DNA from 2 places in the Streptococcus troglodytae genome. Region 2 is predicted to be linked to the other one. Evidence: predicted binding sites of a transcription regulator. Region 2 holds the regulator's gene; the other holds the start of a gene.
The links. The regulator NrdR, encoded in region 2, represses ribonucleotide reductase genes. The targets are predictions, from matches to a motif close to ACACNATATATNGTGT.

Region 1 (11,041 bases), 890 kb from region 2:
TAGGTACCATGAACAGACTCATCACGAATAATAAGCTTAATGATTTCAGCCACATTGGCTAGTTTATTGTTACCAAGGTAGTAGAGTGGTGTAAAGAAACCTGAGTAGAAAAGAAAAGTTTCGAGGAAAGTGGAAGCGACTTTCTTTTGGAGAGCATTTCCATTTTCATAGATCTCATTAATAATCTTAGCCTTTTTTTGCAGATATTCATTATTATTAGTCCATTCAAAAATTTCTTCAATTTCTGATTTGGTATTAAGGGTTGAAAAGATAGAAGAATAAGATTTAGCATGAACAGATTCCATAAATTGGATATTGTTCAACACAGCTTCTTCGTGTGGTGTGCGAACATCGCCGCGAATAGCTTCCACACCTGATTGGGATTGCATGGTGTCTAATAATGTTAGGCCGCCAAAAACTTTACCAACGAGGTCTTTTTCTGCGGCAGATAATTTACGCCAGTCATCCAAGTCATTTGACAGAGGAATACGGGTATCCAGCCAAAATTGCTCGGTTAATTTTTCCCAAGTCGACTTGTCAATGACATCTTCGATTTCGTTCCAGTTGATTGCTTCATAGTAAGTTGTCATGTTTTTCTCCCTTAGTACATCGTACGCCCTGATTTGGTATCAGTTACTACTTCTTGAATACTATCCCAATGTTCAATGATTTTTCCCTTATCATCAAAGCGAAAGAAATCCATTGTGACGTATTCTTTGTTGTCTGGCTCGCCCCAAATTTGATGCGTGTGGAGTGCTACAAGATCCCCCTCAGCGATACTGCGAACAAAATTAACAGATTTGTCAGGATATTTTGTAGCCATATTCTCGAAATAAGCAATGAATCCTGTAGTTCCATCTTCAACTAAGGGATTATGTTGACGGTATTCTGAACCGACATATTGTTTTACTGCTTGTCGTGGATTACCTTCAAAGGCTGTTTTGTAAAATTGTATTGCAGTTTCTTTGTTTTTGTCTAATAGTGACATAGTAATACTTCCTTTTTTACCAACGTATTATATTCATCATAAAAATTCTTCTAGATCACACAGCTTTCACATTCATTAGCACCAACTTCATCACCATCATCAGTGAAGGTGCGGATATAGTAGATGGATTTGACACCCTTGTTGAAGGCGTAATTGCGCAGAATAGACAAGTCACGTGTGGTTTGTTTGCTCTCTGTTTTCCATTCATAAATGCCTTGTGGAATATCACTGCGCATAAAGAGTGTCAATGACATGCCTTGGTCAACGTGTTGTGTAGCTGCGGCATAGACGTCAATCACTTTACGCATATCCATGTCATAGGCAGAAGTATAATAAGGAATGGTACCTGTTGACAACCCAGCTGCTGGATAATAAATTTTTCCGATTTTCTTTTCTTGACGCTCTTCAATTCGACGGGTAATAGGATGAATAGATGCAGAAACATCATTAATGTAAGAAATAGAACCATTTGGAGCAACGGCAAGACGATTCTGGTGGTAGAGACCATCTTTCATAACAGCTTGACGAAGGGCTTTCCAGTCAGCAGCTTGTGGAATAAAGTGGTCTGCAAAAAGTTCTTTAACTTTGTCAGATTTTGGAACAAACTGTCCCGTCACATACTTATCAAAATAGGTACCATCAGCGTATTTTGATTTATCGAAACCAACAAATGTTTCTTGACGCTCGCGAGCGATATTATTGGATTCTACTAGAGTCCAATAGTTCATAAGCATAAAGTAAATATCAGTAAACTCGATGGATTCAGGACTGCCGTATTCAATGTGATTTTGTGCCAAATAAGAATGCAGTCCCATAGCACCAAGTCCAAAAGTATGTGCCTGCTTATTGCCGTTTTTAATAGAAGGGACAGCATCAATATGTGATGAATCTGTAACGAAAGTCAGAGCACGTGTCATGGCTTTTATAGAACGACCAAAATCAGGTGAGGTCATCATATTGACAACATTTGTGGAACCAAGATTACAGGAAATATCGGTTCCCATTTTAACAAATTCTTGCGCGTCATTGATTTGACTCGGTGTTTGAACCTGAAGGATTTCCGAGCAGAGATTGGACATGATAATTTTGCCATCAATTGGATTGGAGCGGTTAGCTGTATCAATATTGACAACGTAAGGATAACCAGATTCCTGCTGTAATTTAGAAATTTCAGTTTCCAAATCGCGAGCCTTAATCTTTGTTTTGATAATCTTAGGGTTGGCGACTAATTCATCGTATTTTTCAGTAATATCAAGATAGTTATAAGGAACACCATATTCACGTTCAATAGAATAGGGACTAAAGAGGTACATGTCTTCATTCCTGCGAGCTAATTCGTAAAACTTATCAGGAATGGTAATACCTAAAGAAAGTGTCTTAACACGAACCTTTTCGTCAGCATTTTCCTTCTTGGTTGAAAGAAAGGCCATGATATCTGGATGGAAGACATCTAAATAAACAACACCGGCACCTTGACGCTGTCCGAGTTGGTTAGAATAAGAAAAACTATCTTCAAACAGCTTCATAACAGGAACAACACCAGATGCAGCTCCGGCAAATCCCTTGATAGGAGCACCAGCTTCACGCAGGTTACTTAAGGAAATCCCAACGCCTCCCCCAATACGGGACAATTGCAAAGCGGAGTTGATCGAACGTCCGATTGAATTCATATCATCAGTCACTTGAATAAGGAAGCAAGAAACCAATTCACCGCGGCGGCTGCGTCCAGCATTAAGAAAAGAAGGTGTGGCAGGCTGATAACGCTGGGCAATCATTTCCATGGCTAAGTCATGAGCTAAATTCTCATTGCCATCAGCAAAATAAAGGGCGTTGAAAAGTACGCGATCTTCAATGCTTTCTAAGTATTCTTCCCCATCATTGGTTTTTAGAGCATATTGTTGATGAAATTTGTAAGCCGCCATAAATGATTTAAACTGAAAATCATAAGCATGAAGATCCTGAGACAGCTGTTCAATAAATTCCGACTGATATTTAGCAATAAATTCAGCTTCGATATAGTCATTAGCCACTAAAAACTGAATTTTATCAGTAATACTGTCAAATGTCTTGGTATTTGGCTTGACATTTTCTTTAAAGAAAGCTTCCAAAGCTTCCTTATCCTTATGAAGTGGAATTTGTCCATTAATAGGACGATTAATTTCATTGTTTAAGCGAAAGTAAGAGATATCGCCAAGATTTTTTAAACTCATCTATCTAATTCCTTATTATTTTTTTACATAAGAAGGGGGTTGGAAATTTCCCAACCTCTTTCTTTAAAATATAGTGACAAAACGCAAGGGTAAAAAAGTTTAATTGCCAAAGCAAATTGTGAGACATTCCCCAGTTCATTAGTTGTGGTACAGAAATGCCACAACTAATGAACTTATTGCTGATTTTGTTATCGAATTGCTTAAATAATGGTCTTCAATTTAGCAGGCTGAAATCCCGAGAAGACAAGATCGCCTGCTTCAATAACAGGAGCAGCAGTAAATCCTAGACTTTTGACATATTCGATTTTTTCTGGTTGTTCGTCAATATTGATTTCTTCAAAATCAGCGTTATGCTGTTCCAGAAACTTCTTAGTCATTTTGCATTGCATACAGTTATTTTTTGAAAAAACAGTAATTTTAGCCATTTTTTCCTCCTAAATTTTTTAACTTTTATAAGTTGCTTTATTAGCATATCTAAAAATAAGAAAAAAAGCAAGGGAAGTTGCTCAAAAAAACACAAAATATAGTACCAAAGTTTTCAAATCCCACAAGATATAGTGTTAGGTCCAATTGTCTATCTTTATGTTATAAAACATAACATAAAATGCAAGATTTTTCTTGTTTAATTATTCGGATAATTGTATAATTTTAATTAATTAAGAAAAAAGGAGGCTGATTATGATTAATTATGCATCAACTTTTACGTTAAATAAGCAAAAATATCACTATATTGATTTGGTAAAAGCTTCTAAAGACTATAATATAGAGCTTGATAGTCTCCCCTATACGATTAAAGTTTTACTTGAAAGTTTATTGAGAAAATATGATAACATTGATGTTAAAAAACATAACATAGAAACTCTTTTTCATTATAATTCAAAAGCTCCTCAAGGAGAAGTACCTTTTAAACCCAGTCGAGTCATTTTGCAGGATTTTACAGGTGTTCCTGTTGTTGTTGACTTAGCTTCTATGCGGGATGCTGTCGTTAAAAATGGTGGCAGTCCAGATTTAATCAATCCTGAAATTCCAGTGGATTTGGTTATTGATCATAGTGTTCAAGTTGATTTTTTTGGCAATCAAGACGCATTTGACGCTAATATTGATTTAGAATTTGAACGAAATAATGAGCGTTATGAATTTCTTAAATGGGCTGAAAAAACTTTTGAGAATTATCGGGCCATTCCTCCAGCAACAGGTATTATTCATCAGGTCAATATTGAATTTTTGAGTGATGTGATTATTAATAAGGATGGTTTCTTGTATCCCGATTCGATGTTTGGTACAGACAGCCATACAACCATGATCAATGGCATCGGTGTTTTAGGCTGGGGTGTCGGTGGTATTGAAGCTGAAGCAGCTATGTTAGGAGAAGCTTCTTATTTTCCCATTCCAGAAGTCATCGGTGTTCGTCTTTATGGAGAGCTTCCTAAAGTAGCGACAGCTACAGATTTAGCACTTAAGGTAACCCAAAAGCTTCGCTTGGAAAATGTTGTTGGCAAGTTTGTTGAGTTCTTTGGCCCCGGTTTAGCTGGCCTTTCTTTGGCAGATCGCGCAACGGTTGCCAATATGGCACCTGAATATGGTGCAACCTGTGGTTATTTTCCGATTGATAATGAAACCTTAAATTATATGAAATTGACCAATCGCTCAGCAGAACATATTGCACTAACAAAAGAATATGCTAAGCGAAATCATCTTTACCATGATATGACAAATCTGCCTTCCTACACTAAAATAGTTGAAATTGATTTATCAGCCATTAAACCTTCTATTTCAGGCCCTAAACGGCCTCAAGATTTGATTGAATTGGGTCAAGCCAAAGAAGAATTTCAGGCGAGTTTGGTACGTCAGTCTGGTGTCCGCGGTTTTGGTCTAGGAGCTGATGAGTTGGCTAAAAAGGCGACTGTTTATTTGGATGATGGTCAGGAACTGGAAGTCAAAACAGGTCATGTTGCCATTGCAGCCATTACTTCTTGTACCAATACTTCTAATCCCTATGTCCTTTTATCAGCTGGACTTTTGGCTAAAAAAGCAGTTGAGCGTGGTCTCTCGGTTGCCAAAACAGTGAAAACATCTTTAGCTCCAGGTTCTAAAGTGGTTACTGCTTATTTGCGAAAGAGTGGCCTACAACCCTATCTGGATAAGCTTGGATTCAATTTGGTTGGCTACGGTTGTACAACTTGTATCGGTAATTCAGGTGATTTAGTTCCAGAAGTTGTCAAGGCTGTTCAAGAGAAAGATTTATTAGTTAGTGCAGTTCTGTCAGGAAATCGGAATTTTGAAGGGCGGGTCAATCCGCTTGTCAAAGCTAACTTCTTAGCTAGCCCGTCTTTAGTTGTAGCTTACGCTTTGGCAGGTACTACCAATATTGACTTAACTTCTGAGCCTTTAGGCTATGACAAAAATGGTCAGGCTGTTTATCTTGAAGATGTCATGCCTGCAAAAGAAGAAGTACTGTTTTATATTGAACAGTTTGTAACGGCTGAATTATTTGAAGAAGAATATGGTCATATTTTTTCTGATAGTCAAAAATGGAATCAGATCGAAACAGAAAATTCAAAAAATTACCAATGGAATCAAGCTTCTACCTATATCCAAAATCCTCCTTATTTTGAAAACTTGGCAAATACTGAGAACAAAATAGACTTAAGTGCATTAAAGGTTTTAGCCAAGTTTGGAGATTCTGTAACCACAGATCATATTTCCCCAGCAGGTAATATTGCGAGAAATAGCCCAGCAGCTCGCTATTTAGAAGAAAATGGGGTGACTTATGCTGAATTCAATTCTTACGGTAGCCGTCGTGGTAATCACGAGGTCATGATGCGAGGAACTTTCGCAAATATTCGTATCAAAAATGAATTAGCTGATGGCAAAATCGGAGGTTACACAAAATATGAAGGAGAAATCTTACCGATTTATGAAGCTGCCATGAATTATAAGAAAAACGATGTTTCCACTATCGTTATTGCAGGAAAAGACTATGGTATGGGCTCTAGTCGTGATTGGGCTGCTAAAGGTGCCAATCTTTTAGGTGTCAAGGTCGTCTTAGCAGAAAGCTTTGAGCGGATTCATCGTTCTAATTTAGTCATGATGGGAATTTTACCTCTACAATTTCTTGATAGTCAAACGGCTGATAGTCTTCAATTAACAGGATACGAGACTTACACCGTGGAACTTCCTGAGCAGCCACAAGTTCATGATATCGTTAAGGTAAAAGCTATTTCTAAGGAAGGGACTAAAGAATTTCAAGTGCTCTTACGCTTTGATGCAGATGCTGATATTCGCTATTATCAAAACGGCGGTGTTCTTCCGATGGTTGTGCGTAAAAAATTGAATGGAGGTTAAGTCTATGGCAGAAACAAATGGCTTAAAGAACATGATTGCCTGTGATACAAGAATTAGTGCCATCAAGGATAATAAACTCTTGTATGCAGGTTATGATATTGCTGACCTAATGGACAATAAGGCTAGGTTTGAAGAGGTTATTTACCTCCTTTGGAATCTTCATTTACCAACAGCAATTGAACTGAAGCAATTTGAAGAGAAGTTACGCCAAAATTATGCGATAAGTGATGCCATCGAACAATGTATTCTCATTCAATCGCGCCAGCACCTGCACCCCATGAGCGTTTTGCGTTCAACGGTAAGTTTATTAGGCGTTTATCATTTAAAAGCTGAGGAAAGAAGTGTAGAAGCCACTTATGACCAAAGTATTCAGTTGATGGCCAAGATACCAACCATTATTGCAGCCTTTGCAAGATTGCGTCAGGGGCTGTCTCCTATCGCTCCTAGAAAGGATCTTGGTTTCGCTGCTAATTTTCTATATATGTTAAATGGCCGCCTTCCAAGTGAACTGGAGACTTTAGCTATGAATCGTGCGCTTGTTCTACATGCTGAACATGAACTTAATGCTTCTACCTTTGCAGCTAGAGTTTGTGCCTCAACTCTATCAGATATTTACTCTTGTGTAACAACAGCTATTGGAACCTTAAAAGGTCCCTTGCATGGTGGTGCCAATGAACGTGTATTTGACATGCTAAGAGAGATTCGTGCATACGGTGATGTTGACAGTTACTTGCAAGAAAAACTCAATTCTAAAGAAAAAATCATGGGCTTTGGGCATCGCGTTTATCAGACACAAGATCCACGGGAAAAATATTTGCGCGAAATGGCTAGAGAATTGACCAAGGGAACGGAGCGTGACATTTGGTATCAATTATCCAAAAAAGTTGAAAATTATATGAAGCAAAAGAAAAATCTAATTCCTAATGTTGATTTTTACTCAGCTACCGTTTACCATGTTTTAGGTATTGATAGTTCTATTTTCACCTTAATCTTTGCCATGAGCCGTGTTTCGGGTTGGATTGCCCATATTCAAGAGCAGCAAAAAAATAACAAATTAATCCGTCCGCGCTCTCACTATACTGGTATGAGGAAGTTACGCTATATTCCTATTGAAAGGAGATAAGATGGCAGAAACAGTAAGATTTGAAGAAGGGAAATTACAGGTGCCTGATAAGCCTATCATACCTTACATTGAAGGAGATGGTGTTGGTCAGGATATTTGGAAGAATGCGCAAATCGTTTTTGATAAAGCCATTGCCAAAGCTTATGGAGGTCACAAGCAGGTTGTTTGGCGTGAGGTTTTAGCTGGAAAGAAAGCTTATGATGAAACAGGCAACTGGCTGCCTGATGAGACTTTAGAAGTTATCAAGACGCATCTACTGGCTATCAAAGGCCCCTTGGAAACTCCTGTTGGAGGCGGCGTTCGTTCCTTGAATGTTGCTCTGCGTCAAGAGTTGGATCTCTTTGCCTGTGTGCGTCCAGTGCGTTATTTCAAAGGTGTCCCTAGTCCGCTTAAGCATCCTGAAAAAACGGCTATTACCATTTTTCGAGAAAATACTGAGGATATTTACGCAGGTATTGAATGGAATGCGGGTACAGCAGAAGTTCAAAAGGTCATCAACTTTTTACAAGATGATATGCAGATTAAGAAAATTCGTTTTCCTAAAAGCAGTAGTATAGGGATTAAACCTATTTCAATCGAAGGCAGCCAACGTTTGATTCGTGCAGCTATTGAATATGCTCTGACCAATAATCTGACCAAGGTAACTTTGGTTCATAAAGGAAATATTCAAAAATTCACTGAAGGTGGCTTTAGAAAATGGGGCTATGAATTAGCAAAACGTGAGTACGCTGCCAAACTTGCCAGTGGTCAATTGGTAGTTGATGATATTATTGCTGACAATTTCTTGCAGCAAATTCTGCTCAAGCCTGAGCGTTTTGATGTAGTTGCCTTAACGAATCTCAATGGGGACTATGCCAGTGATGCCTTAGCGGCACAAGTTGGCGGAATTGGTATTTCGCCCGGAGCTAACATTAACTATCAAACGGGACATGCTATTTTTGAAGCAACTCATGGAACGGCTCCAGATATTGCGGGTCAAGATTTGGCTAACCCATCTTCCCTTTTATTATCAGGCTGCATGCTTTTTGACTATATTGGTTGGTCAAAAGTCTCAGATTTAATCGTGAAAGCTGTTGAAAAAGCTATTGGAAATGGTCAAGTTACCATTGATTTTGCCAAGGCACTAGGGGTTGAAGCATTGACAACCCGTCAGTTTTCTGAAGTTTTATTGACTTATTTATAGATTTTTTAGAGAATAGGACAAAAATTGGTAATTCGTAATGAAATGGTAATTTCGATTTTGTTGGTTCACCTTCCGCAAAGTTGATTAGATATTGACATAAACTGACCTTCGTGATCTTAGATAAGTTCCAACTGTTTTTCAAACGATTGTGGACGCTACTTGCAGAGCAAAGGATACTTTAACAATTCAGTGGTCTATTAAAAGGTTAAGTTTAAAAGCCAAGTTGCGAAAATTCCAATAATTACTGTATTAGACGAGAACACTGCACAATAAAAAAAGGTTGGGATATTTTTATCTCAGTCTTTTCATTATTTTTAAATGTGTAAGAAAAGGGCTGTTATGGTAAAATTATTTTATAGAAGGACACTATTAAAAAACAAGAAAAATTTTTGACATCTTAATAGTGAAGGTAAATTCATGTGGTATTCTATATCGAATCTTGTTTTTCTCTTTTTTATTTATTCTTTTATCGGATGGCTTTGGGAAACAGTCTACTGTTCATTAAAAGATAAGCAGTTTGTCTATCGTGGATTTTTAGCAGGGCCTTACTGTCCTGTTTATGGTTTTGCGGTAACAACTGTTTTGTTTTTGACGAAACCCTTTCAGGAAAATTTGCCAATCTTGTTTTTTAGCGGTCTTATTATTGCGACAGTTTTTGAATATGTGGCGGCTTGTTTCTTGGAGAGGGTATTTCATATGAAATTATGGGATTACAGCCAAGAAGCAGGAAATATTAAAGGCCGAATTGCACCTCGCATTTCTTTGTTTTGGGGATTTGGTGTTGTTTTCTTGTGAAATTCATCCAGCCCTCAATTATGCAGCTGCTGGTAAGGGTGAATGCTTGGTGGGCTTTGGGTATAGCCCTGTTTATGACAATTGATTTTATTTGGACAGTGAGTGACTTGGCCAGCTTTCAGCGGGCAGCTTTATCTTTAGAGCAGAAAGTGAGCGCGGAAGGTAAGGATATTCAGGCATATTTAAGAGAAATCTGGGGAAATTTGGAAGAGGAAACAGACTTTTTTATCTGAGTCTCAGACAGTTTCATTTGCAGATTGAAAAGATGTTTCGAGAAAAAGGTATTCAGCCTTTTCGCTTCCATCAACGCCGTATGTTGCGCAATTACCACAAATTAAAACTCAAGGATGCTCCTTTTGTGACAGCTGTTCATAAGCAGCTGGCTTCTGTAAAAAATAAAGATTTCAGGAAAAGGTAGTTTTCTGATTTGACAATAACTGTCTTTACTGTTTTTTCATGGATTATTTTCAGAAAAAGTGGTTTAAAGATTGAAAATAAAAAAGCATTGTGCTATAATTTCTAATTGTAAGGGTTATCATTTGATAATTCAAAAAAACACATACTAAAAAAGGAGAACCATACTATGGCTTCAAAAGATTTTCACATTGTTGCAGAAACAGGAATTCATGCACGCCCAGCTACTTTGCTTGTTCAAACAGCGAGTAAGTTTGCCTCAGATATTACACTTGATTACAAAGGGAAAGCAGTAAACCTTAAGTCAATTATGGGTGTTATGAGCCTTGGTGTTGGTCAAGGTGCTGATGTTACAATCACTGCTGAAGGTGCAGATGCAGATGATGCAATTGCAGCTATTAATGAAACGATGACTAAAGAAGGATTGGCCTAAAGATATGACAGAAATGCTTAAAGGAATTGCAGCATCTGATGGTGTTGCTGTTGCTAAGGCATATCTACTTGTTCAACCGGACTTAACATTTGAGACTGTTTCAGTCACAGATACACAAGCAGAAGAGGCTCGTTTGGATGCAGCTCTAGAAGCTTCTCAAAACGAGCTTTCTCTTATCCGCCAAAAAGCAGTAGATACCCTTGGTGAAGAAGCCGCAGCTGTATTTGATGCTCATTTAATGGTTCTTGCTGACCCAGAGATGATTGGGCAGATTAAAGAGACAATTCGTTCAAAAGAAGTTAATGCAGAAAGTGCTCTCAAAGAAGTGACAGATATGTTTGTTACCTTATTTGAAAATATGGAAGACAATCCCTATATGCAAGAGCGTGCTGCAGATATTCGCGATGTTGCCAAGCGTGTTTTGGCACATCTTCTTGGTGTTGAATTGCCAAATCCAGCAACGATTAGTGAAGAATCTATTGTGATTGCTCATGACTTAACGCCATCTGATACGGCTCAATTGGATGCTAACTATGTTAAAGCTTTTGTG
Region 2 (11,041 bases):
CCCAATTCAATACGTTTTTCTGTTACCATGCGTCTCATGGTGGTAAAGGATACCATAAGCGAAATAGCAAAGAAAATAACGGGAAGTACGAGTGCCAAGGCATCCATTCGTGTTGCTGAACTGCCGTAATCAGAGTAACCATGAGCAAACTGAGAGCGTTCTTGAACAGTAATGTTCAAAAGGCTAACTTGTTTTTTTGCCTTATTCAAGTTTATTTTCTTTTGAGCTAAATCTGTCTTAAGCTTTTTTAATTTATCCTTTTCTTGTTGAAGCTGAGCGCTTTGACTAGCTATTTGAAGTTGAGCTTGATAAGAAGCTGCAGTGTGGGCAGTTGCATTGAGTTGAACCTCAATTTCTTTAAGTTGAAGTTCTTTTTGTTTGAGCGTTACCTCAGCCATTTTAAGGTTTTCTTCTTGTTTTGAAATATCTGCTAAAGCTTGTTCTTGATTCTTTTTAGTCAGCTTTTGCGTGACGCGTTCCAATTTTTCGATATTTTCAGAGACAGTATCTGAATAGTTTTTGGTATAGGCTCTCTTGTGTTTGGTATTTTTAAAAGTGACACGTGCAAGATTGTCTGAAATCGTAAAGTTGGAGTCAGGTATAACAGCAAAGTAACTTAAGGTTCCATCGGCAACATTTGTTTGTCCTAACTTAGTTTTAGACATAAATTCAGATGTACGGACAATACCGACAATTTTCACTTTTTTTATCTTCAAGTTATTCGTTTTAAGCGTAATGTACTCACCAATGTTTTTATGGAATTGTTCGCCAATGGCGATCTCATCGTTAGATTTTGCTAGCCGCCCTTTGATAACTGTTAAAGTTGAGATATTTTTAGGATTGCTGATGATATGAATACCCTTGTCAGCCAGTTCAGCATCAGTCTGCTTACCATAGGAAATTGCACGAATACCATGGATATGATTAAGTGTCTTTTTATCAGCATCGGTAAATTTATCACTGGCTATAACCTGAACATCAGCTAAATTCTCTTTTTTAAATTGACTGATGACGGTTTGCCGCATATCAGGCCCAGCTGAGAAGAGCCCAACAAAAACAAAAATAGCAAGACCAATCAATAAGCTTACCGATAAAAAACGTGTCCAAGTCCGTCTAAATGTACGGAAGATATTTTTTGTTAATGTTTTCATATTACCACTCCAAATCTTTAATAGGAATTGGCTTCTTATTGTAATAGTCTGCCTTGATTTGCCCGTCAGATACTTCAAGAACATGATCAGCCATCGGCTTAATCATTGAATTATGAGTCACGATAATAACATTTTTCTCAGTTGTACGGACGTACTCTTGAAAGAGTTGTAAAATCTGTTTACCTGTTTTATAATCCAAGGCACCAGTTGGCTCATCTGCTAATAGTAATTTAGGATTCTTGGCCATTGCCCGGGCAATGGAAACACGCTGCTGTTCACCACCGGACAATTGAGCTGGGAAGTTGTTTGTTCGTTTGGCAAGGCCAACATTGTCTAAGACGTCTTTTGGATCAAGGGCATCTTTAACAACTTCGCTGGCTAGTTCAACATTTTCAAGAGCTGTTAAATTGGGAACTAAATTATAAAATTGAAACACAAAACCAACATCCAAGCGGCGATAAGTTGTAAGTTCTCTTTCTGATAAGTCTGTTAAATTTTTCTCTCCTACCTGAACTTGTCCGCGAGTCGCTTGATCCATACCGCCTAAAATGTTGAGCAGGGTTGATTTCCCAGCACCGCTATTACCGACGATAATCGTTAATTCCCCCTTTTTAATCGTAAAGTTGATTTTATTATTGGCACGGACCTCGTCTTCTTTATTTTCATTATATATTTTATAAACATCTTTTAAGCTAATAAGGTTTGACATTTCTTTCTCCTTTATGTTAATTTATTGATGCAGTAGATTATACTATACAGTATATCAATTTCAATGAACAAAAATAAATATTCTGTTTATTTGGCAAGAGGTTAATATGTCTAGTTATGAAACCAAAAAGAAAATACGAAATCTTATCTTCTGGAGGCCTTAGCGGACCTTTTAAAAGAGACGCCATTGAGTCAACTGACCGTGTCTGCTCTAACTCAAAAGGCAGGAGTTTCTAGAGGGACATTTTACCTGCATTATTTGGATATAAACGATTTTATTAGGACAATAGAAGAGAACTTATTTTTAGTCATTGAAGAAAATTTGCAAGATGACCTTTTTTATGACAGTGGTTTAAGTAAACTTCGTTATCTTATTGCTTATGTTGAAAAAAATTATGCTATCTTTCAAATTTTAATTGGAAAAAACGGAGACAAAAATTTTGAACAACGTTTGATTAATCTCATCAAACAATTTATTGTTGGAAATATTGACAAAAATGATCAACATTTTAATATTCCTAAAGATTACATTTTAGATTTGTTGACGATGAGTGTCGTTTCTATTATCTATACTTGGTTTGATGAAGAAACTCCTCGGACAAGTCAAGAGATTATTGATATAATAATTCAAACGCGTTTTTATCACCAGTAGAATTAATAGGAGAAAAAGTCAATGTTTAATGTTATTGATATCAAAAAGCAGGCACAAGGTATTTCCTTTAATGAGAAATTAGACATTGAGGAAGCTGTGCAACAACGAAATCCCGACGTATTGGCTCTAAAAGATGTCTTTGCTAAAGGAAAAGTGACTTATGATGATGGCTTTTATTTATTAAACTACGAGTTAAGCTACATCATCACTTTACCTTCTAGCCGTTCTATGAAACCTGTTGCACAAAAGAAAACTTTTTTCATTAATGAAGTTTTTGTCGAAAATAGTCAGCTAGAAGTCAAAAAAGATTTCATGGATGAGGATCTTATTTTAATTTTAGAAGATGATGGGATTGACCTTGAAGAAAGTGTTATTGATAATATTTTACTCAATATTCCTCTAAAAGTCTTGACTAAAGAAGAGGAAGAGGAACAAAGTTTACCTTCTGGGCAAAATTGGAGTCTTCTTAGTGAAGAGCAATATCAAAATTTACAAAAAGAAAAGAAAGAAAAAAGCAGCCCTTTTGCAGCTTTAGAAGGTCTATTTGATGAGAAATAGACCTTCTTTTTAAGTGATGTTAAAAATAGCTTCAAAGCTTCAAATTGTTCGATAAATCAAATTTTTTTCTTAGAAAAAGTATAGAAAGATGTCCTCTACCCATTGAAAAATGAAACTAGAAATAGTATAATGAAAAAACTAATGGGTTATTTTGAAAAATAAAATACCTAAAAGATTTTGATAGATTTTGTTTTTCCTTGGTAACATAAGGAGTTTCCCATTATAATAATAAAAAACAATGATGTTATAGAACTGTAATAAGTTTGTTGCTTAGAATTTATAGTTTGATTATAAAAGTTTTATTTAATTAAAAATTATTATAGAAAATGTTAGAGTTTTGTTGAGGAGTATATGGCTAAGGACATTTTAATTATTGAAGATGAAAAAAACTTGCAAAGTTTGTTTCTTTAGAATTACAGCATGAAGGATATGAGGTTGAAGTGACATATGATGGGCGTTCTGGACTGGAAAGGGCACTTGAAAAAGATTTCGATCTCATCCTTCTTGATTTAATGTTACCAGAGATGGATGGTTATGAAGTGATTCGTCGTTTACAATTGGAAAAGACAACTTATGTTATTATTATCACTGCTCGTGACTCCATTATGGATATTGTGACTGGTCTTGATCGTGGAGCGGATGGCTATATCGTTAAACCATTTGCTATTGAAGAATTACTAGCTCGTGTTCGTGCCATATTTCGTCGTCAAGATATTGAGAAAGCTAAGCATTCTTCTAACAATGACACTACCTACCGTGATTTGAAATTAGATGTTCATAACCGAGCTGCCATTAGAAATGGTGAGACAATTCCTTTAACTAAGCGTGAATTTGATTTATTAAATGCTCTTGTAGAAAATGTCAATCAAGTCATGACTAGAGAAGAGCTTTTGGCCCGTGTTTGGAAGTATGATCAAGAAGCTGAAACTAATGTTGTCGATGTTTATATTCGCTATCTTCGTGGGAAAATTGATGTTCCCGGTAAAGAAAGTTATATTCAGACTGTCCGCGGCATGGGGTATATCATTCGCGAAAATAATTAATGTCTAGGTCTGTTGAAGTGGTTCAATTGCTATTTTAAATAGGGGCTAACTTTTGTTAAATGGTTCAACAAGTTAAGTCTGTTCTGGACTGCTTAAGGCGAACGGTTACAACCATGATGTGCGGTAAGATTAGAAATTGGATCTCATAGGTATCATTAAAAATGAATGATTAAGCAACGATTTTAGCCGTTGCTTAAGTTTTTATTTCAAATAGACATAAAAGACTATATGAATTCACGATTAGTTACATTTTTTCACCTCAGTCAAGCTTTTGTAGCGAATATAAAGACTCATTTCATTTTCTTTTGTTATGATGAAAAATATGGTAAAATAAAGTATTAATTGAGTCTTAGAATTGAGGTGTTTTCATGCGTTGTCCAAAATGTAATTATCTAAAATCCAGTGTTGTTGATAGCCGTCAAGCTGAGGAAGGAAACACCATTAGACGCCGTCGGGAATGTGAAAATTGTCATACCCGCTTTACAACTTTTGAAAGAATTGAGGAATTACCGCTTTTAGTTGTAAAAAAAGATGGCACTAGAGAGCAATTTTCTCGTGATAAAATTTTCAATGGTATTATCAGAAGTGCTCAAAAACGTCCAGTATCTAGTAGTGCTATTGAAAAAGTTGTCAATGATATTGAACAAAAAATTCGCAGTGATTATGATAGTGAGGTATCTAGCGTTGTCATTGGGAATTTAGTTATGGATGAGTTGGCAGAACTTGATGAAATTACCTATGTTCGTTTTGCTAGTGTTTACCGCAGTTTCAAAGATGTTGATGAGATTGAAGCTCTCCTGCAGCAAATCACAAATCGTGTAAGAAGTAAGAAAAAGAGAAAAGCAGATGAAACCGATTGATGAATTTCTCTATGTCAAGCAAAATTATTTGACTTCTGATACAAATAGTTTGATGCGCCTTTATTTTCCAATTATTGGCAGTGATGCTGCTGGGCTTTATCAATATTTTGTCAGTTTTTTTGATAACGGTGAAAAGAAACACAAATTTAGTGAGATTCTCAATCATACTCAATTTGGAATGGTTTGTTTTGAGAAAGCTTTATCTGTACTGACGGCTATGGACTTGTTAGCTTTTTATCGGCAAGAAAATCTTTATTACATTAAACTAAAAGCTCCTTTAAATGCAGAAACTTTTCTAAAAAATGCTGTTTATCGCAATCTTTTAAAACAAAAAATTGGACAAGTTGCAGTTGAACATTTGGATTTATATCTTCCCCGAGAAGCTCAAGACCTTTCTAAACAATTTTCTGAAGTTTTTACTGCTGCAGGTCAACTCGATTTGAAAATACCCAAGAGTAAGACGGATTTTGACTTAGATCATTTTAAGGATTTAATGATACGAGATAACTTGCAATTTACTGATGAACAAACAGATGTTATTGCGCTGTACATCCTTTCTGAGAAATATCAGCTTACTTGGTATGAGACCTATCTTTTAGCTAAAGAAACTGCTAGCAATTATAGAATTTCTCTAAAACGTATGCAGACTAAACAAGAACAAAGGGACCATATTGATGCAGATAACTCTTTTTCTAAAAAGGAACAAATTATTATAGAAGAGGCTAAAGCTGACAAAGCTGAAGTTTTCCTTGCTAAAATAAAAAAAACAAAACATGCTGCTATTACAAAGGATGAACGCAGCCTGTTAGCAGAGCTTGCAGAGATGGGCTTTTTGGATGAAGTTATTAATATTATGCTGCTGTATACTCTTGATAAAACAAGTACAGCTAATATTAACAAGACTTATATCATGAAAATTGCGAATGATTTTGCTTTTCAAAAGATAGACAGTGCAGAAAAAGCAGTCCTTAAACTACGTAGTTTTGCCGAACGTAAAACAAAGCAAAATCAGAAAAAAATAAAAGAAAGCTCAAGAAGCAATGTTCCTGAATGGAGCAATCAAGACTATCAAAATAAAACAACTGCAGATGAGCAGGCTCGTTTAGACGAGATTAAACGCAAAACTTTAGCAAGATTGAGAAAGGGTGGTGAGTAAGTGGAAACAATTGGACAGACATTGGCTAAAAAAGATAACCATAAGTATGATACAGAAAAAATGACTCAGGCCATTTTATCAGATCAGGAAATTGCTGATTTTATTGCTGCTTACCACCTGTCGAAAGAACAAATTAAAATTAGTTTACCTAAATTTAATCAATATCGCTTAGAGCGTACTCGCTTTGAAAATCATGATCAAGCCTATATTGCCAAGGGCTACCAGCCGCTTCTTGTGATGAATGAAGGTTATGCAGATGTCGCCTATAAAGAGACCAAAGAACTGATTGCTGCCAGGAAGACTCAAGCGATTTCTGACCGGATTAATGTGGTTAGTTTACCGAGATCTTATAAGAACATCTCCTTTGATGATATCAATCTTGATGATGTCAAGCGACTAGATGTCTTTAAAATGGTAGCTGATTTTGTGGAGCAGTATCCAAATCCTGAGCAAAAAGGACTTTATCTTTATGGTGATATGGGAATTGGCAAGTCTTACCTCATGGCAGCCATGGCTCATGAATTGTCAGAACAAAGAGGAGCTGCAACGACGCTGCTGCATTTTCCGAGTTTTACGATTGATGTCAAGAATGCCATCAACACAGGAACGGTTAAGGAAGAAATTGATGCTGTCAAGACGGCTGATATTCTGATTCTTGACGATATTGGTGCTGAACAAAGCACTTCTTGGATTCGTGATGAAGTTCTGCAGGTTATTTTACAATATCGGATGTTAGAAGAATTGCCAACCTTTTTTACCTCTAATTATAGTTTTAAGGATTTAGAGGCGAAATTAGCGAATATAAAAGGGAGCGATGAAACTTGGCAGGCTAAGCGTGTGATGGAGCGTATTCGTTATTTAGCAAAAGAAATTCACCTTGAAGGTGAAAATAGAAGATAAGAAGGAGAAATAATGGCTTTACCAACAGTTGCTATTGTCGGACGTCCAAATGTCGGCAAGTCAGCGCTTTTTAATCGTATAGCTGGTGAGCGTATTTCCATCGTTGAGGATGTTGAAGGAGTAACAAGAGACCGCATTTATACAAATGCGGAATGGCTTAATCGCCAATTTTCAATCATTGATACAGGTGGTATTGACGATGTTGATGCCCCTTTTATGGAACAGATTAAGCATCAAGCTGATATTGCTATGACAGAGGCCGATGTGATTGTTTTTGTGGTATCTGCTAAAGAAGGTATCACAGATGCCGATGAATATGTGGCGAAGATTCTTTATCGGACACACAAGCCGGTTATTTTAGCTGTTAATAAAGTTGATAATCCTGAAATGCGCAGTGCTATTTATGATTTCTATGCCTTGGGACTGGGAGATCCTTATCCTGTTTCTTCTGCTCATGGTATTGGTACAGGAGATATTCTTGATGTTATCGTTGACAATTTACCGACAGAAGCGCAAGAAGAGAATTCAGACATTATTAAGTTTAGTTTGATCGGACGCCCCAATGTTGGTAAATCCAGTTTAATCAATGCTATTTTAGGAGAAGATCGTGTTATAGCATCACCAGTAGCTGGTACGACCCGTGATGCGATTGATACAACCTTCACGGATGAAGAAGGCCAAGAATTTACCATGATTGATACAGCTGGGATGCGTAAGTCAGGTAAAGTTTATGAAAATACAGAGAAATATTCTGTTATGCGTGCCATGCGTGCGATTGATCGTTCAGATATTGTTTTGATGGTGTTGAATGCCGAAGAAGGTATTCGTGAATATGATAAGCGCATCGCTGGTTTTGCTCATGAAGCTGGTAAAGGGATCGTTATCGTTGTGAATAAGTGGGATGCGATTAAGAAAGATAAACGTACTGTTGCGCAATGGGAAGCAGATATTCGTGACAATTTTCAATATATCCCCTATGCCCCCATTGTTTTTGTGTCAGCAGTTACCAAACAACGACTGCATAAATTGCCAGACATGATTAAACAAATTAGCCAAAGTCAAAATACCCGTATTCCATCAGCTGTTTTAAATGATGTTGTTATGGATGCTGTGGCAATCAATCCCACACCGACAGATAAGGGAAAGCGCCTCAAAATTTTTTATGCAACACAGGTTTCGGTCAAGCCGCCAACCTTTGTTATTTTTGTTAATGAAGAAGAGCTGATGCATTTTTCTTATTTGCGTTTTTTGGAAAATCAAATTCGCCAAGCTTTTGTCTTTGAGGGAACCCCTATCCGCTTGATTGCAAGGAAACGAAAATAAAGCAGTCTTTGCTTTCTTACTTTTCTTTTAGGCTTTTAACAATAAGGTAAGCATAGATAAGCTGTATGGAAAGGAAAAAATGTTTGAAAATCTAAAAGCTTATTTGACACAGCAAGGTTTTAAGTATATTAAACCAGAAAAGGCTGGTCCCTTGGCTGAAGAAATGATAGCTTTGAAAACCTTAGGACAATCTGCGCGTGCTGAATTTACAGAGATAGCTAAGATGCTTGCTCTTAAAGTTGCTCCTTTTGAGATGATACGTGTTAGTAATTGGGCTAATCAGGCACAGGTTGCCAGACCGCATTTTTGGTGTTACTATAAACAACCTGAAGACAGTCAGGACGATGTTGGGCTTGCCATCAGGCTTTATGGGAATTCAGCTGATTTTGGTATTTCAGTAGAGGTCAGTTTTATTGAACGTAAAAAATCAAAGGCGACTCTGGCTAAACAGCATAAAGTTTTAGATATACCGATTGCTGAACCGCTTTATTATTTTTCTCAAGAGAAAGGTGAAAGTCATCGGGTTTCAGGAACAGAAGCTTATCGTCAGATGTTACGGCAAAAAGTTGCCAGCGGTCGGGTTCGAAAAGTTTTGGTCAAGTATGACATACCTATATTAGAGGGATTAGATCTAGTTACACTGACTGATCAATTGGCTCATGGCTTTGATAAATTGCTGCCATATTATCGAGCAGCTAACTCATAGGTATTAAACAGCAGTCTAAAAGGATTTAGGATTATTAGAAAAAGTGATGTTTTTTATTGATTTTATTTTACATATTGACAACTATATTTATAGTATTGCTAATGCCGTTGGCCCGTGGACTTACCTAATTCTCTTTTTAGTAATCTTTGTGGAAACGGGTGCCGTCATTCTTCCTTTTCTGCCGGGAGACAGCCTCTTATTTGCAGCAGGTGCTTTAGCGGCCAATCCTAAGATGCATTTTAGTGTTTTGTTTTTTGGTATTTTATTTTTCATAGCTGCTTTTGTTGGAGATACCTGTAATTTCTTTATCGGTCGTACGGCTGGTCATCGTTTGGTTCACCACAAATTTTTCAGTCAATTTATTAAGGAAGATAATATCAAAGATGCTGAGCTTTATTTTGAAAAATACGGTTCAACTTCTATCATTTTAGGACGTTATATCCCGATTATCAGAACTTTTGTTCCTTTTGTAGCTGGTCTTAGTCAATTCCCTGTGCTTTCTTTTATTAAACGCAGTTTTATAGCTGCTTTGTCTTGGACAGTGATTGCTGCAGGATCTGGCTATCTTTTTGGTAACATTCCCTTTGTTAAAACACATTTTTCTGCTATTATCTTGGCCATTGTTTTTGTGACTTTACTACCAAGTATTATTACTGTCGTCAAATCCAGCAGAAAGAGAAAATAATTATAAAATCAATTGACAACGGCTGATTAACAGAAAAAAAGCAGTAATGCTGTTAATCAGTCGTTTTTTGCTGCATAAAACATTTCGAAAGAGCTGAACATGATCAAAAAAATCTTCTTTAGGATTGATTTGTTATCTTCAAGGGCTTAAGACTATATCTATTGCTTATCACTTTTTTGAAAATAGTATAGGTGAGGCAAAGTGGTTAACAGTTTTAGAGAACTGTGATATAATCAAACATAATTTACAGTGGTTCATATTTATAGAAGAAACTTTTCTTTTTTTGCGGTTAGCAAAATGTTTATTATCACTAGAATGAATGAAAAATGCTTAATCACCTGATTGTATTGCGAATAGATAAGTAGGGTAGGGTTATTAAGTTAGTAGATTTTATTGAGTGATATTTTTTTTATACCTTTTTCTGTGTATAGTGTTAATCAGTTAACATAAACAGAAGTTAAAGGAGAAATAATGATTTCTATTTTTGTATTGGAAGATGATTTTTTACAGCAAGGACGTCTTGAAACCACCATTGCAGCTATTATGGAAGAAAAAAACTGGTCTTATAAAGAATTGACTATTTTTGGAAAACCACAACAACTTATTGATACTATCCCAGAAAAGGGCAGTCACCAGATTTTCTTTTTGGATATTGAAATCAAAAAAGAGGAAAAGAAAGGACTGGAAGTAGCTAATCAGATTAGACAGCATAATCCTAGTGCGGTTATTGTCTTTGTCACGACACATTCTGAGTTTATGCCCCTCACTTTTCAGTATCAGGTATCTGCTTTGGATTTTATTGATAAATCTTTGAATCCTGAGGAGTTCTCCAGCCGCATTGTATCAGCGCTGTATTATGCTATGGAAAACAGCCAGAAGAATGGTCAATCAGAGGAACTTTTTATTTTCCATTCATCTGAAACTCAGTTTCAGGTCCCTTTTGCTGAGATTCTGTATTTTGAAACATCTTCAACAGCCCATAAGCTCTGCCTTTATACTTATGATGAACGGATTGAATTTTATGGTAGTATGTCTGACATTATTAAAATGGATAAGAGACTTTTTCAGTGCCATCGCTCTTTTATTGTCAATCCTGCCAATATTACCCGTATTGATCGGAAAAAACGCTTGGCCTATTTTCGAAATAATAAGTCTTGTCTTATTTCACGAACTAAGTTAACAAAACTGAGAGCTGTGATTGCTGATCAAAGGAGAGCAAAATGAATGAAGCCTTAATGATACTTTCAAATGGTTTATTAACTTATCTAACCGTTCTATTTCTCTTGTTTCTATTTTCTA

Region 1: the regulator NrdR is predicted to act here: its motif matches at 3,744-3,759, upstream of SRT_RS07075 (redoxin NrdH).

Annotation. Positions count from the first base shown of each region.
Region 1 covers NZ_AP014612.1:1,462,769-1,473,809, reverse strand. Annotated here, with positions in the region: gene nrdF (class 1b ribonucleoside-diphosphate reductase subunit beta) at 1-590, opposite strand, end outside; gene SRT_RS07085 (nuclear transport factor 2 family protein) at 602-988, opposite strand; gene nrdE (class 1b ribonucleoside-diphosphate reductase subunit alpha) at 1,039-3,198, opposite strand; gene SRT_RS07075 (redoxin NrdH) at 3,399-3,623, opposite strand; gene acnA (aconitate hydratase AcnA) at 3,877-6,543, shown strand; gene SRT_RS07065 (citrate synthase) at 6,548-7,666, shown strand; gene icd (NADP-dependent isocitrate dehydrogenase) at 7,668-8,849, shown strand; partial or broken gene SRT_RS07055 (putative ABC transporter permease) at 9,267-10,062, shown strand; gene SRT_RS07050 (phosphocarrier protein HPr) at 10,228-10,491, shown strand; partial or broken gene ptsP (phosphoenolpyruvate--protein phosphotransferase) at 10,496-11,041, shown strand, end outside.
Region 2 covers NZ_AP014612.1:259,705-270,745, forward strand. Annotated here, with positions in the region: partial or broken gene SRT_RS01345 (FtsX-like permease family protein) at 1-1,151, opposite strand, end outside; gene SRT_RS01350 (ABC transporter ATP-binding protein) at 1,153-1,860, opposite strand; partial or broken gene SRT_RS01355 (TetR/AcrR family transcriptional regulator) at 1,967-2,540, shown strand; gene SRT_RS01360 (DUF177 domain-containing protein) at 2,533-3,069, shown strand; partial or broken gene gcrR (response regulator GcrR) at 3,421-4,112, shown strand; gene nrdR (transcriptional regulator NrdR) at 4,481-4,972, shown strand; gene SRT_RS01375 (DnaD domain protein) at 4,959-6,128, shown strand; gene dnaI (primosomal protein DnaI) at 6,129-7,028, shown strand; gene der (ribosome biogenesis GTPase Der) at 7,041-8,351, shown strand; gene SRT_RS01390 (ribonuclease P) at 8,431-9,057, shown strand; gene SRT_RS01395 (VTT domain-containing protein) at 9,104-9,742, shown strand; gene SRT_RS01400 (response regulator transcription factor) at 10,214-10,966, shown strand; gene SRT_RS01405 (sensor histidine kinase) at 10,963-11,041, shown strand, end outside.